DNA from 3 places in the Cryobacterium sp. Hh7 genome. Region 1 is predicted to be linked to each of the others. Evidence: predicted binding sites of a transcription regulator. Region 1 holds the regulator's gene; each other region holds the start of a gene.
The links. Region 1 encodes LexA, which represses DNA repair genes until DNA is damaged. Its sites were predicted from a motif close to TCGAACANNTGTTCGA; they were not measured.

Region 1 (3,274 bases):
CCTCGTTGGAGCCGTTGGCCGCCCAGATATTCTCGGCGGTCAGTCCTTCGCCGAGGTAGCGGGCGAGCGCCTCGCGCAGGGCGGTGAACTCTCGATCGGGATACCGATTCACCGAGCGGATGGCCTCGGCCAGGCCGGCGAGGATGTCGCGGGCCACCGCTTCAGGAATGGGGTGCGTGTTCTCGTTCACGTTCAGGGCCACTGGAACATGCAGTTGCGGAGCACCGTAGGGCGTCAGGCCGTGCAGGTTGGTGCGGAGGGGAAGATCTTCGAGACTGGTCACCCTCTCCATGCTAGGGCCCCGTACTGCTGCCCATCACTACTTAGGAGTTGGCGGGGATTTCCAGGCGCTGGCCCGGCTGCAGCGTTTCCACCGACAGGGCGTTGATGCGCTTGATATCGGCGACAACGTCGCGCGGGTCGGCGGCGGGAAAGTTCTCTTCAGCAAGGTTCCAGAGAGTTTGGCCGGGTTCGACCGTGATGAATCGGGCTGAACCGACGTCGGTCGGTGAATAGGCCAACGTGGCCACGATGCCGGAGTCGGTTGTGTACGACACGAGATCGATGCCGGTGGCGGCCCCAGAGGCGCCCACCGCTCCCCCATTGACGGCAAATACAAGGGCGCCCAGAACGACCGGCAATGCGGCGAGCGTGGTGAAGACGACTCGCCCACGCCGGGTGAGGCGAAGACGTGTGACGGGCGGGAGAGAAACTGCGGGAGCAAATGCTGTGGTCATGTCAAACCTCCAAGGTAGGCGGGCTGCGAGTCTCGTATTCGGCCCTCGGCCGGGAGGACCGAATACGAAACTATGTTCCGAATATAACTTCGAACAATCGAACATGCAAGCTTTTTCTCGTCTCTGCCCGGAAAATCACGCAACACACTCGAATAAGTGTTTGTTTCAAGGCCGAGAACTGGATAAACTTTCGATAGGTCAATTGCTTGATTGCTACTCAACCAGACACCACCGACATTCCCGCGAGACGTCCTCTAACCCGCGCGGGACCGACGCAAGGAGCGCTTCTCGTGACACAAAGCACCGGCGGTACCCGCGACAAGGGCGGCACTCGGCGCCGCAAGAGTTTGAGCCCGCGCCAGCTCGCCATCCTCGACGTTATTCAGCGTTCGGTCAGCTCGCGCGGCTACCCGCCGAGCATGCGTGAGATCGGTGACGCCGTCGGCCTCGCCTCGCTATCGAGCGTGACTCACCAGCTCAACCAGCTTGAGCTGAGCGGCTATCTGCGTCGTGACCCGAATCGTCCTCGCGCACTCGAGGTACTCATCGAGATTCAACGCGCGCCCGAAGACGTCGGAACCGGCGACCAGGACAGTTTTCACCCGGGCGTGCAGGTCGGCGACGCTGCGATGGTTCCCCTCGTCGGTCGAATCGCTGCCGGCATTCCGATCACGGCAGATCAGCAGATCGACGAGATCTTCCCGCTCCCCCGCCAGCTCGTCGGCCAGGGGGAGCTGTTCATGCTCAAGGTCGTCGGTGAGTCGATGATCGATGCGGCGATCTGCGACGGTGACTGGGTTGTCGTTCGCCAGCAGAAGACCGCGGAGAACGGCGAAATCGTGGCGGCCATGCTCGACAACGAGGCCACCGTGAAGGTACTGCGCAAGCGCGACGGCCATACCTGGCTGCTGCCGCGCAACAGTAACTTCGAGCCCATCGTCGGCGACTACGCCGACATCCTCGGCAAGGTCGTCGCCGTATTGCGCTCGGTCTAGCGAGTCACCTTCAAGCAAAGAAGAGAACAGAAGCACGGCGCGAGGCCCGACCACTAACCGGTGATCGGGCCTGAAGACTACCGGCTGGCGCCAGGTACGCGAGTGAGCTACCGGGTGAGGCTAGCTCTCAGATCGGCAGCGCGGCGATCGCGCACCACCCGGGTCGCAGCCAGCATGTTGTGCAGGGACTGCACCGTCTCCTCGTAGCCACGCGTCTTGAGCCCGCAGTCCGGGTTCACCCAGACCTGGCGTTCGGGGATGGATTCCAGGGCGGTGTCCAGCAGGGTCGTCAGCTCGTCGACACTGGGTACTCGCGGCGAGTGGATGTCATAGATGCCGGCCCCGATGCCGTGGTTGAACCCGCCGGCCTCAATCTGCTGGACCACCTCCATGCGCGAGCGGGCCGCTTCGATGCTCGTGACGTCGGCGTCGAGGTTGCGGATAGCCTCGATGACGACGCCGAACTCCGAGTAGCAGAGGTGCGTGTGAATTTGAGTCGCTTCCGCGACCCCGGCCGTGGCCAGCCGAAAGGAGCCGACCGACCAGTCCAGGTAGTCGGCGTGGTCCTTCTTCTTTAGCGGCAGCAGCTCCCGCAAGGCCGGCTCGTCGACCTGAACGATCTTGATGCCCGCAGCTTCCAGGTCGCCGATTTCATCGCGCAGGGCAAGGGCGACCTGGCGAGCGGTCTCGCCAAGCGGCTGGTCGTCACGCACGAACGACCAGGCCAGAATGGTCACCGGTCCGGTGAGCATGCCCTTGACCGGCTTGGCTGTCAGGCTCTGCGTGTACACCGACCAGTCCACCGTGATCGGGGCCGGGCGCGAGACGTCGCCCCACAGAATGGATGGCCGGGTGCAGCGGCTGCCGTAGGACTGCACCCAGCCGTTCTCGGTCACGGTGAACCCGTCGAGGTTCTCAGCAAAATACTGCACCATGTCGTTGCGCTCGGGTTCCCCGTGCACGAGCACGTCGAGTCCGATCTCTTCCTGCAGGGCGACGACGCGGCCGATCTCGGCGCGCATCAGGTCGCGGTAGTCATCGGCTGGCAGGTTTCCTTTGAGAAACTGGGCGCGTGCCCGGCGAATGTCTGCGGTCTGCGGGAAGGATCCGATCGTGGTCGTGGGCAGCGACGGCAGCTGCAGCGCAACATTCTGAGCAGTCAGGCGATCGGCGTAGGCACCACGGGTGAAATCGGCGTCGGTGAGTGCGGCCGAACGCGCTCGCACCGAACCGTCGCGCACCCCCGGAGCGGCGAGACGCGCGGTCAGCGCGGCAGCGGCATCCGCGAGCGGAATGGCAATGGCCGCCTGCCCCTCAGCGAGGCCGAGCGCGAGGGTGACGACCTGGCCCACCTTCTGGTCGGCAAAGGCCAGCCAGCTGGTCAGGTCGAGCGGCAACGAGGTCTCATCCAGCACGTCGTGCGGCACGTGCAGCAGCGACGTTGAGGTGGATACGGTGACGGAGTCGGACAGCGCGCGCACGCTCTCGGCGCGCTCGAAAGCGCCTGCCAGGTCGCCGCGCCAGATGTTATGCCCGTCAATC
Region 2 (3,274 bases), on a different contig from region 1:
ACCTTTCTTATAGACAGCAGCCGGATCAGCTGAGCGGCACTCAAGTTATACCGCGAACGTGCGACATTCTTAAGCGTCGTTTCTCAAACATCGTCACCAAGTACGAGCGTGCGCAGTGCCGTCTCTGCCGAGACGCGGCCGGCCGGGTCTATGGTCTCGCCGGCGCGAAACAGATCCACGATGCGCGGGTCGACGTAGCTCGTGCGGGCGATCGCGGGGGTGTTGCCGAGCACCGCGGCCGCCTGCCGCATCGCTTCGGCAATGGCACGGGTGTCGGCGCGACGGTTGCGCGACGCCGCCCGCGGTTGCCGTGAAGCGGATGCTGCCGGCACGGCCCCAACGCCGGTCGCCGTCGCTGTAGTGCTGGGTTTCGTGCCGGCTCCGGCGGCGCCGTCCCTTGCCCCCTTCCCGGCGGTGCCGGATTTTGTCCCGCTCCCGGCGGTGCTGGCCTTCGCCCTGCTCCCAGCGCTGCCCGATTTTGTCCCCGCGTCGCTGCTCGCCTCATCCTCGTGCGTGGTCATGCCAGCCGCCGCCCTCAGATTCTGCGCGAGGCTCTGGGCCAGACTTTGGGCCGCAGCGGCCGTGCCCCGCAGGGTACGAAAGTCCTTCGCGCTGAACTCGCCGCCGGTGCGTTCCTTGATGAACGAGTTGATATCGGCGGCCGAGAGAGCATTCTCCTCCCCGTCGACCACCCAGGACAGTAGCGGTGCAGCCGGGCGCTCGCGCAGGCGGGCACGCAGATAGGTCGCGAGGTCAGCATCCGTTATGACGCCTTGAAATTGTTGACCACTCTTGGCGGGAAAGTCCAGCCGCACCACGTCTCCCCGCACCGACACGTGCGAACAGAGCAGGGTGGAGAGCCCGTGGCTACCGTAGTCGTCGGCATAACGCTCGCTGCCGATGCGCAGGGAAGCGAGGTCGAGCATGCGAAACGCAGCGGCGAGGGCCCGCGCGCGCGGCTCGCTGTCCCCGCGCAAATCCCGGGTCACCTGACCACGCACCCGGGGCAGGGAGGCGGCCAGCTCCAACGCGCGCTCAAACTTGAGGCGGTCCTTCTGTTCGCGCCAGGCCGGATGGTAGATGTACTGGCGGCGCCCGGCCGCATCGAGGCCGATCGCCTGGATGTGCCCGTTCGGGTGCGGCGAGATCCACACGTCGGTCCAGGCGGGCGGAATCGCTAGCTCCGTGAACCGCTGCCGCAGCTGCTTCTCGGTGACCTTCTGACCGGCCGGGTCGCGGTAGCTGAAGCCCGTGCCCGCGCGCCGCCGGGAATACCCCGGCCGGGTCGGGTCGCTGCGCCGCAGCCGGGTCACGCGGGTGCCGTCGGTGTGCGCATGCTGAAACAGTAGTGCGAATCGCCCTCGTCAGCACGAAAGCGGATGCCGCTGCCCGCCCATCGCCTGCCCGCCGCGCTCTCGCTGGGGCCCGCAGCGCTGGCCGAGCTCAAGGCACTCGCGGCACCCCTGCGTAGGGGTACCCGCGTCTCGAACGAGTGCCGCGACGCGCATCCGCGACCGTTTCGGCGCGACGCGAGCTGAGGCATCCGCTTCAGTGCGGTTTTTTCTGGCATCACTTGCACTTTCCTAGAACTTGTGTTCGACTATACCCATGCGGTGGAGCTCACAGGAACTACAGACCGAACAGGTCGGAGCCCTTCCCGGACTCGCCCGCCTGAATAACCTCGTACGCAGCGTGCAGACGCCCGAGTTCGCCGGAATCACGTTCCACGAGATCCTGTGCAAGTCGGCGCTTAACCACGTACCCGGTCAGAGCGCGCTGCCGTACGGCTACACGATCAACCCTTATCGCGGATGCTCCCACGCCTGCACCTACTGCTTCGCCAGGCCGACCCACCAGTACCTCGACCTCGACGCCGGCAAAGACTTCGATAGCGAGATCATCGTCAAGGTCAACGTGGCCGAGGTGCTGCGCAAGGAACTCGGCAAGCCCACCTGGGGGAGGCATCCGGTGGCGCTCGGCACCAACACCGACCCATATCAGCGCGCCGAGGGACGCTATCGACTCATGCCCGGCATCATCGCAGAACTCGCTGACAGCAAAACCCCCATCTCCATTCTTACCAAGGGCACACTGCTGCGCCGCGACCTGGACCTGCTCGTCGAAGCGAGTGAGCACGTTCCAGTCGACCTGGCCATGTCAATTGCCATCTATGACGATGAGTTGCAGCAATCCGTCGAGCCGGGAACTCCCACGACGAAGGCGCGCCTCGCCACTGTGACCGCGGTGCGCGAACGGGGACTCGACTGCGGCGTCTTTCTCATGCCCATTTTGCCGTTCCTCACCGACACCCGCGCGCACCTCGATGAGGCGCTGCGGCAGGCCAAGGCGGCCGGAGCCACGAGTGTGCTCTATTCCGGCCTCAACCTCAAGCCCGCCGTCAAGGACTGGTACCTGCGCTGGCTCGACCGCGAGCATCCCGAGCTGGTTACCCGCTACCTCGAGCTCTACGCCGGCGGCCAATACGCGCCCAAGGAGTACCGCACCTGGCTCGCCGCGCGCATCAAGCCGCTCATTCGCGCGCACGGCCTCGAACGCGGCATCGTCGACCCCGCAACCGGCGGCCTCCGCTCCAGCGCTCTCCCGTCTTCCCCAGAACGGATGCCCGTCGCCCGCCGGACGCCCGCCTTTACCCCCGCCCGTTCACCGGGCCCGGGCCCGGGCCCGAAAACCGGGCCCATGATGGATCATGGGCCCGGTTCCCTAAGGTGGGCCGGGAGCACGGGGGCGCCCCGGTCCCTGATCGCCGCCGAACTCCCGCCCGACTTGGCCCCGACCCTGTTCTGACCCCATCACTGCCTTCCCCGCACCCAACCCCTACCCACCCCGATGGCATACTTACCTATTGGGGGAAATATGTCTCTAGGGTTACCCGGCCACCTGGTCCAGCGCACGCTCGCACGCGCCATCGCACGGGCCGCGCACTGGTTCGCGCTGACCTGCTTTAGCGCCGCGATCCTGTCCGTCAGCATCCTCACCCTCAGAACCCCCGAACTCTGGATCACCATCGTGGTCGTGGCCGCCATGGCAGCCCTGCTCATCCTCTTCACCAGGCATCGGCGCATCCCGCTGGCCGTTGCCTATCTGCTCGTTGGAACCCTCGGCGTTTACGTCTTCACCGCCACCGTGCTCGGCGTACCCGACGTATTCCCCGCGTCGAATATGTTCCTCGTCGCCCTGCCGAAGATGGCCCTCGTTATGGTCGGCGGCGCGGGATCCACCGCCCTCGCTGGCGTGCTCTGGAGCACCGCGGCGT
Region 3 (3,274 bases), on a different contig from region 1:
CCACCTTCGGCGGCGTGCGCTATCGCGACCTGCCGCATCCGCTTAAAACGGTCGGGGCCGCCCTCGAAGCGGCGAGTTTTCACCCGGGTCGTTCTGCTCGCGACCACCTCGGCGTCTACGCTATCGCAGCCGGACTGCCGCGCACCCGGGTGCTGGAGGTGCTCACCCAGGTGGGCCTCGCCGCCCATGCCGCCCAACGCGTCGGCGGTTACTCGCTCGGCATGCGCCAGCGCCTCGGCCTCGCCTATGCCCTGCTCGGCGACCCGGGCGTACTGGTTCTCGACGAGCCGATCAATGGGCTCGACCCGGAGGGCATCCGCTGGATTCGCGGTTTTCTGCGCGACATGGCCGCCGAAGGACGCACCGTTCTGGTCAGTTCGCACCTGCTCTCCGAGGTGCAGCAGAGCGTCGACGACGTCGTGATCATCGCCCGCGGCGAGCTCGTGCACCTCGGGCCCTTGTCAAGCCTCGACACGGATACCGCGGCCCAGACGATCGTGGATTCTCCCGACCGCGAGAACCTCGCCACCGCACTCACGGCGGCCGGCATCACCTTCACGACCGGCCGCACCGGACTCATCGCGGCAACCAGCGACCCGGCCCTGCTCGGCCACCTCGCCTTCGAAGCCGGGGTCGAACTGAGCGTGCTGCATCGGCAGAAAGTCGGCCTGGAAGACTCGTTTCTCGCCCTCGTCGGCGGAGGCCAATCACTATGACTTCGTTCCTGCGGTCCATTGCGGCCGAATTCGCCAAGATTTTCACCACTCGCCTCTGGTGGATACTCGCCCTCGTGCTGTTTGGCTACATCGGACTGCTGGCCGGCGGCCTTGCCGCTCTGTTCTCCGGGCTTCAGACCGGTGTGATCAGCCCCGATACTGTGAATACCGGCGGCGGCGACCTGAGCGGTTTCGGAAGCCTCCCACCCATCATCTATAGCTTCGCCTCCTCGATCGGTTATGTCTTTCCGGTGCTGATCGGTGCCCTCGCGACCACCGGCGAGTTTCGCCACCAGACGCTGACCCCGACGTTTCTGGCGACACCGCGACGCGGGGTCGTGCTCGGCGCCAAGACGGTCACACTCCTCTTGGTCGGCGCGGCATTCGGTCTCATCGCGCTGGCGGCATCCGTTGGTATCGGCGGCGGCGTCATGAGTGCTTTCGGTGTGGATGCGCTGCTCCTCGATTCGGAGACCTGGCTGCTGGCAGCTCGTTCGGTGCTCGCCATGGGCCTGTGGGCCGCGATCGGCGTCGGTCTCGGCGTGCTCGTGCCCAATCAGGTCGCCTCGATCGTGATCGTGCTCGCCTTCACCCAGTTCGTCGAACCTCTGCTGCGGCTCGCGGCCTCTTTTCTCGAGGTCACCGCGAAGATCGGCAACTTTCTCCCCGGTGCCGCCTCCGACGCCCTGGTCGGCGCGAGCATCTTCACGCTTATGAACCCGGCCGGCGCAGCGCCCCTGGACTGGTGGCAGGGCGGCCTCGTGCTGCTCGGCTACGCGCTCGTGGCCACCGTCATCGGGTACGCCGTGAGCTGGAAGAAGGACGTCAGCTAGCTGGTGCACCGAAGGTCCGCTGATTTCCGTCGATCGAGCCTGACAAGATCCGGGCGACTGACGCAAGGCGGTCTGCGGAACCGACCCTAGCCGTTGGTCGAGCCCGCTCTCTCCCGCCGCGAGCGGTCTGGAGAACCCGGCCACTGCCGTTGGTCGAGCTTGCCGAGACCGCCACGGACTGGGCTGAGCCGGTCTCGACAACGCGCGGTCTGCCCGAATGCATCTTCGCACAGAAATCCAAACATATCTGAGTAACCCTCGACTCTGGCGCATGGTTTTGATACACTTGTTCTATGAGCCAGAGCGGCGACACCCCACAGCCGGGCCGTGTCGATCCGTTCTTCGCGGCTCACGGCTACCCGCCGTCCACACTCGAAGAGCGTGCCGAGTTCGACGTGTTCTGGGCGCAGTGTCAGGCTGATTGGCGGCTCCAACTGGCCGAGGGGCTCGGAGACTGCGCCCCGTATGAGGTCACCGACCCGGTCGATCTGGAACCAGTCAACCCGGCACCGGTGAGCCCTGCACCAGTGAGCCCGGCACCGGTGAGCCCCGCGGTTGGCCGCCCGGAGCTAATTGACGGCCCGACCATTCCGGCCGACCTCGACCTGACCGAGGTGTTCGGTGCGGTGCCGCCCGAGAACGTCTTCGATGAGGACCTCCGCGAAGCGTTCCTTTATACGAACTACCTTGCGGACAATTTCCTCCCGGACATTTTCCTCCCGGACGGATGCACCGCTGACGAGCGTCACACTGACCCTGCCGAGGCTGACCCGGCTGAGGCTGACCCGGCTGACGTTGACCCGGCTGACGCTGACCCGGACCAACCCGGTCTGGCCCCTGGTGGTCCGGCAGACGTGCTGAGTCCGTTTCAGCGGCACCAGGCGCAGTTCGTCGACCGGGTGCTCTTCCTCGAGAAGGTCATCGCGTGGGCGCAGGCGAGCAAGGCCGAGGTCCTGACCGAGGCGTGGGATTACACCACCAACAGTGCTGAGACCGGCCGACCCCAGGCCGGTCCGCAACATGAGCACGACTGGGATGCGACCTTCGCCGCTCAGCAGGGCCTGGTCGCCGAAATGGCCTGTGCGCTGCGCATCCCGGCCGGCACCGCGTCCGGCCTGTTGCGGGAGAGCCGGGTGCTGGTCGAGTCCCGGCCCGAGACCCTGACCGCGCTCCGCACTGGGGAGATCTCCCTGCGGCATGCCCAGCGGCTGCTCGAACAGCTGGATTCCGTCTCGCAGCCCGCCCGGGCCGAGCTGGAGGCGGTGTTGCTGCCGCACGCGAAACGCCTCACTCCGACGCAGTTCGATGGCAAGGCTCGCAAACTTCGGGAGCGGTTCCACCCCGACAGCATCACCGTTCGCCGCACCCGGTGCCTCGCCGACCGCCGGGTGCAGTTCTTCCCCGACCAGGACGGCATGGCCACCCTCTGGCTGCGCGCGGCCGGCGACGACCTGCAAGGCGTCTATACCCGGGTCACCGATGCTGCGATCAGTCTGCAGGGCCCCGATGAGCCCCGCACCCTCAGCCAACTCCGCGCCGACGTCGCCATCGACCTGCTCCAGCAGGGCGTCACCGGCAGCGGCCTCGGCGCCGGCCTCACCGCCAACGTCAACATCACCGTCCCCGTCCTCACCCTGATGGGTCAGAGTGAGGAACCCGCCGAGCTCGAAGGCTACGGCCCGATCGATCCGGAGACCGCCCGCCGGCTGGCTGGGACGGCGACGA

Region 2: a site for LexA is predicted at 1,585-1,600, ahead of E3T43_RS04340 (Rv2578c family radical SAM protein). Genes of this name have one in related genera too.
Region 3: a site for LexA is predicted at 1,763-1,778, ahead of E3T43_RS09340 (HNH endonuclease signature motif containing protein). Genes of this name have one in related genera too.

Annotation. Positions count from the first base shown of each region.
Region 1 is NZ_SOHG01000040.1:32,216-35,489, forward strand. Features, by position in the region: gene E3T43_RS11675 (histidinol-phosphate transaminase) at 1-292, opposite strand, end outside; gene E3T43_RS11680 (LysM peptidoglycan-binding domain-containing protein) at 324-737, opposite strand; gene lexA (transcriptional repressor LexA) at 1,028-1,732, shown strand; gene metE (5-methyltetrahydropteroyltriglutamate--homocysteine S-methyltransferase) at 1,840-3,274, opposite strand, start outside.
Region 2 is NZ_SOHG01000015.1:79,855-83,128, reverse strand. Features, by position in the region: gene E3T43_RS04345 (DNA topoisomerase IB) at 84-1,313, opposite strand; gene E3T43_RS04340 (Rv2578c family radical SAM protein) at 1,609-2,805, shown strand; gene E3T43_RS04335 (sensor histidine kinase) at 2,875-3,274, shown strand, end outside.
Region 3 is NZ_SOHG01000026.1:65,904-69,177, reverse strand. Features, by position in the region: gene E3T43_RS09350 (ATP-binding cassette domain-containing protein) at 1-716, shown strand, start outside; gene E3T43_RS09345 (ABC transporter permease) at 713-1,549, shown strand; gene E3T43_RS09340 (HNH endonuclease signature motif containing protein) at 1,843-3,274, shown strand, end outside.